2 linked regions of the Marinagarivorans cellulosilyticus genome follow. The main gene of each other region encodes a partner of the protein of the gene in region 2 in a complex. Links are inferred from orthologs where the notes say so. Each region holds a gene or a part of one and is shown on either strand. Other genes may lie near its edges.

Region 1 (3,024 bases), 1.1 Mb from region 2 along the record:
GTGTTCGCACTTTTAGGACAATCACAACAGTTACAGCGCTGTACTCAATGCCATCTAGGCCAAAGCACTGACGCAAATCGACTATAGGCACAATGGTGCCACGAAGATTTATTACGCCTTTTATCTGCGAGGGAGCATTAGGTAATGGCGTGGTTGGTTCCCAGCCTCTAATCTCTTGTACGCATAAAATATCTACGCCATACTCTTCATCGTTCATAATAAATGTAAGGTATTGCCCAGAAGGTGCAGCATCTGATTGCCCATCAATACCTGATTCTATTTTTTCAGCTTGCATACGATTACCCTATGCCGATTTCCGTAAAGAATTTTGTAATACGAGTTGATCAGCGCCTGCCAATCTAACAACACCAGGCACATCGATAATCAGCGCAACCCGACCATCACCCAAAATGGTTGCCCCCGAAATACCTTCTATACGCTGATAGTTTTGCTCTAGGCTTTTAATAACAACCTGCTGTTGCGCCATAAGCTCATCCACTAGCATTCCAACTTTAAAGCCATCACATTCAACAACCACCATGAGTGAATTGTTGCAATCAACAATTTTTTCGTTACCAAAAGCTTCGGATAAATCCACAATAGGAACATATTCATCGCGCAATTTAAAAACACTGCAGCCGCCGGCAATATGGTTAACAAGCTCTTCGCGATACTGCATAGACTCCACAATGGACACCAACGGGAAGATGTAAGTATCGGCCCCTACGCGCACTAATTGGCCATCCAAAATAGCGAGCGTTAGCGGTAAACTAATGCGAATTTTAGTGCCCTCACCTTTTTTGGATTGTATTTCCACAACACCGTTGAGCGCTTGAATATTGCGTTTAACAACATCCATCCCGACCCCGCGGCCAGATAAATCACTCACTTGTTGCGCAGTAGAAAATCCAGGCTGAAAGATAAGGTCAAAGATTTGTTCATCACTAAAAGTAGCGGCATCCGTTTCATTGACTAAACCGCGCTCGATACCCTTCGCGGCTATTTGCGCCCTATCTAGGCCGCGACCATCATCAATAATTTCGATAACAACGTTGCCACCTTGGTGGTAAGCGTTCAGCGTTACCGTACCCGTTTCGGGCTTGCCATTCGCTATGCGGTCTGCCGAGGTTTCAATACCGTGATCAACAGAATTGCGAACCAAATGCACCAATGGGTCGCCTATTTTTTCCATCACGGTTTTATCAAGTTCGGTATTTTCGCCTTGTAAAATGAGGTCTATTTTTTTATCGAGCGTTTGACCTAAATCGCGCACCATGCGTGGGAAGCGACTAAATACAAAGCTAATTGGCAGCATCCGTATACGCATAACACTTTCTTGTAACTCACGCGTATTTTGTTCTAACTGGCTTAAACCTTCGATAAGCTTAGGCAAACTTTGAATATCAAAATCTGACCCTAACTGCCCCAACATCGACTGTGTAATCACTAGCTCGCCAACCATGTTAATCAGGCTGTCGATCTTATCGATACCCACTCGAATAGACGATGATTCCGACGAAGCTTTCTTTTGTACCGGCTTTGCGGCAGCCTTATCAATAGTTGGCGCGGGGCTATTTGAGGCTGGCGAATCGGAAGGTAATGGTTTTTCTGGTTCGAGGGCTGTAACTGCCTCAGGTGTTGAAATGGATGCTATAGGTTCTGCTGTGGTAGGAGCAGGCAGTGCACTCGAATTAACAGCTTCTATATGAATGTCGCCCTCACCTGTGACCCATTCAAAAACTTCGTCTATTTCACTTTTGCTGGTTGGCCCTAACAGCTCTATATCCCAAGATATATAACACTTTTCGCTATCCATCAATTTAAACGAGGGCAGCTGCGATGCATTAAGCGTACACGTGACCATTTCACCCAAGTGAGACAGCTCGTTCAGTATTCGCAATGGGTCATTGCCCGTCTGAAATAAGTGCGGATATGGCGCAAAGTGAATACGCCAACGATGTTCAGAAGCACCAGAATCGGCGAGATTATTTTCGCTAGAGCTAATCACAAGCTCGCAATCATCTTCAACCCACTCAAAAACCTCGCGAATAGCAAGCTCTGTAATGCCTTCACCTTCTATATCAACCTTCCAGTGAAAACAACAATCTTCAGCAACAAAGCGATCGAGGCTAGGAATATCCCCTAACAGCTCTATTGACGAATTTTGTGCTAATTCGCATAAATCACGAATTAAACGCAATGGGTCGTTGCCTGTTCTAATAATGCTAGGTTCAGGCTTAAATATAATCTCCCAGCAACCCGCATGCTCGCCAGCACAATCTTGCTCGCTATTTTCAACGGTATTGCTTTCACCTAAAACCGCTTCCAGTGCAGCTTGTATTTCTATAGCCGCTGGCGTGTACTCATTGCGCTCGTCCTGAATTAAAGACAGCATTTCACGCATACAATCAACTGAACGCAACAACAAGTTAACTTGCTCTGTTGTCAATCCGCGAGAGCCCGACCTAACTTCGTCTAGTAATGTTTCTAAAACATGCGTAAAGCTAGCCAGCGCACTAAAACCAAATGTACCGCCGCCGCCTTTAATAGAATGCGCACTGCGAAAAATCGTATTGATGACCTCGTCATCAATGGATTCCACGTCGAGATCCATCAGCGCAGATTCCATAGCATCTAAGCCTTCTACGCTTTCTTCAATGAATACCTGATGGAACTGTTTTAAATCGACAGCCATTACACTTACCTTAGTTTTAGTGCTGTTAGAGCATTATATTCAACAGCATATTTAACGACTTAAGCTTTTATAAAACCTTACCAATCGTTGCTAACAACTGGTCGGGGTTAAAGGGTTTTACAATCCACCCTGTTGCCCCAGCAGCTTTGCCTTCCATTTTTTTGTCGGCACTGGATTCTGTGGTCAACATTAAAATCGGTGTGAATTTATAGGGCGCTAAGGTACGCAGTTCTTTAATTAAAGAAATGCCATCCATATTGGGCATATTAATATCCGAAATAACGAGATCGACTCCCGATTCCTGATTAGCCAGTTTTAATGCTTCCACC
Region 2 (2,834 bases):
TGCGGCGGCAGGCTCTGGCTCTGCTGGTGGCGCGGCGCTTTCTTGTGCTGCTGGCGCATTTAAATCTTCACACGAAACAAGGCGCTCTAAATGACTGACTAATTCCGGTGAAGGGTCTTGTGGTGGCCTGCGGTGCTGAACATCATCAAACTGCGAATTGACGGTATCAAGCGCCTGTAGAACGACATCCATTAATTCAGACGTTACAGGACGCTTGCCGTTGCGCAAAATATCAAACAGGTTTTCGGTTACATGGCAGCATGTCACCATGTTATTTAACTGTAAAAAGCCAGCTCCGCCTTTAACGGTATGAAAACCTCGGAAAATAGCATTGAGCAGATCTTTATCATCAGGGCGCTGTTCTAACTCGACGAGTTGCTCCGATAATTGATCAAGAATTTCACCCGCCTCGACAAGAAAGTCCTGGAGTATCTCTTCATCTTCACCAAATGACATAAATGCTCCTTAAAATCCTAAACTCGATAGCAGGTCATCAACATCATCCTGACCATTAACCACATCGTCACGCGTATCGGCGTGGATTTGCGGCCCTTCTGCTTCACACGGGAGATTGGCTTTTTTGGCAGCCACTGGGTCTGTATCTCGAGATATGCCCGTTACGGCCTCAACCTTACCGGCTATGCGCATTAGGTTAACCAATTCATTTTCAACATCAGTAACAAGGCCAATAACTTTTTTCAAAACTTGACCGGTTAGATCTTGAAAACCTTGCTCCAATATAATGGCTTGTAAGTTTTCATTAAGCTCGTCTGCGCCCAATGTCATTTGCAATAAAAAGCCATCGATGCGCGAATAAAGTTCGGCAAACTCTTCTTTGCTAACTTCTCTACGTCGCAACTTATCCCATTCGTCTTTTAGGGTTTTGGCTTCTCGGCCTAAATTAAGAGCGATGGGTGCCGCTGTTTCTACCCGGTCCATGGTTTTTTCGGCAGCGTCCTGCGTCATATTTATAACGTAATGCAAGCGGTCTGAAGCATCGCGGATTTCACTATCTGCCACTTCAGCATTAGTAGCTGCGCCATTTGTTTCGGAGTCGACATTAAAATTAACAATCGCGCTGTGCAATGCACGTGTTAACTGGCCAACCGAGTTAAACAAATGTTCATCCCGGGAATCCATAATGGAACGAATAACCGCAGAGGCTTCTTCGTAATCATTTTTTTGTAGCTGCTCAACAAGCATCGCAGACCGGTCTTTTAATTCACCGAGAAAGCGTTCGTTGTGATGCCAGTTATCTGTTGGGTCCATAATTTACGCCTTACAAGCAATAGATGCTAACCCTGCGGATTAGCCCACGCGTTCAAAGATTTTATCGATTTTTTCTTTGAGCACTTGCGCGGTAAACGGCTTAACGACATAGCCATTTACGCCAGCTTGTGCAGCTTCAATAATTTGATCGCGTTTAGCTTCGGCCGTTACCATTAATACCGGTAAGGTCACCAACCGCTCGTCGGCGCGCACCTGCTTTAGCAGCTCGATACCCGTCATGCCCGGCATATTCCAATCCGTGACGAGAAAATCAAAATCGCCACTTTTTAGCATTGGCAACGCCGTTGCTCCATCGTCCGCTTCCTGCGTATTGGTGAAGCCTAAGTCCCTAAGAAGATTTTTAATAATCCTACGCATTGTTGAAAAATCATCAACGATTAGGATTTTCATATTCTTGTCCAATGCAACCTCCGCAAACGGAATACCCTGAGTTTGAATTAACGGTTGGAGCTTCTAACTATTGCCACCACAAACATCCAGTTAACAATAACTAAAAGCGAGAAATCCGTGTTAAGTAACCATAAGTCTAGCTCGTCAACTGCAGCTAGCCAGTTTTCGTTGTAATTTAGTCGAGGGGAAATAAAAGTCGTACAAAACACCCCTGTGAATGCCGTCTGGCGGGCCGCAAAGGTAGCGCGAATAAAGCACTAGAAGCGCGAGAAAACAGCGATATTGACCTGCTAAAAAGAAGGGCTAACGCTGCCAGCCAGTCATGCGCGAACGAATGCGCATAGCCGTTTGGCTTAATATTTGGCTAACGCGCGATTCGCTAACACCCAGCACTTCGCCAATTTCTTTTAGGTTTAGCTCTTGTTCGTAATACAGGCTAAGCACCATTTGCTCACGCTCTTTTAAACCCGATATTACTTGGGTTAGCGCTACCTTCATGGCTTGCTTTTGAGCTGTATCGGCGGGGTTTTGGTGTTGTCTAGAATCTTCTGAGGTGAGTAATTCGTCGCCTTCTTCGTCAAAGGTGTCTTCGTAACTAAAGAGCTTAGTGCTGGCGCAATCTTGCGCCATGCTGTGATATTCATCGAGGGTCACTTCGAGTTCATCCGCCACTTGTATATCCGTAGCATCGGAACCGGTTTGGGCCTCTATTTTAGCAATGGCTTCGTTAATGCGCCGGGAATTGCGATGTACCGAGCGCGGCGCCCAATCACCACGTCGCATTTCGTCAACAATGGCTCCGCGAATACGAATACCCGCGTAGGTTTCAAAGCCTGCGCCTTTATCATCTTGGAATTTTTGCGCCGCTTCCAGCAAGCCAACCATGCCCGCTTGAATTAAATCATCCACTTGTACGGATGCCGGCATACGCGCCACCATGTGGTAAGCGATACGCTTCACAAGATAGGCGTAGTCTTCTACATTTATATCGCGCTTAACTTGCGCAGGCGAATACATAGCGGCCCCTGAATTCACTGGCCAACCATCAATTCTGGCCGCTCACCGACAGCAAGCGCTCGAAGAAGAATTCTAAATGCCCTTTGGCATTGCGTTGCACCGGCAGCTGGTCCAACTTTTGCGCAACAACGCGTATC

Evidence for each region. The genes of interacting proteins can lie anywhere in the genome.
Region 1: the proteins of cheY (region 2) and MARGE09_RS12910 are in contact, whole or in part, in a solved structure (PDB 1A0O), measured with the Escherichia coli proteins. The link is inferred for Marinagarivorans cellulosilyticus from one-to-one orthologs.

The regions. Positions count from the first base shown.
Region 1 is NZ_AP023086.1:3,217,273-3,220,296, reverse strand. It holds MARGE09_RS12910 (chemotaxis protein CheA), read right to left. Parts: upstream 2,696-3,024; coding sequence 305-2,695; downstream 1-304. Other genes in the region: MARGE09_RS12905 (response regulator), read right to left, coding at 2,763-3,024; MARGE09_RS12915 (chemotaxis protein CheW), read right to left, coding at 1-295. UniProt on the Escherichia coli protein: Involved in the transmission of sensory signals from the chemoreceptors to the flagellar motors. CheA is autophosphorylated; it can transfer its phosphate group to either CheB or CheY.
Region 2 is NZ_AP023086.1:4,269,440-4,272,273, forward strand. It holds cheY (chemotaxis response regulator CheY), read right to left. Parts: upstream 1,693-2,834; coding sequence 1,309-1,692; downstream 1-1,308. Other genes in the region: MARGE09_RS17550 (chemotaxis protein CheA), read right to left, coding at 1-456; MARGE09_RS17555 (protein phosphatase CheZ), read right to left, coding at 466-1,269; MARGE09_RS17565 (RNA polymerase sigma factor FliA), read right to left, coding at 1,984-2,697; MARGE09_RS17570 (MinD/ParA family protein), read right to left, coding at 2,726-2,834. UniProt on the Escherichia coli protein: Involved in the transmission of sensory signals from the chemoreceptors to the flagellar motors.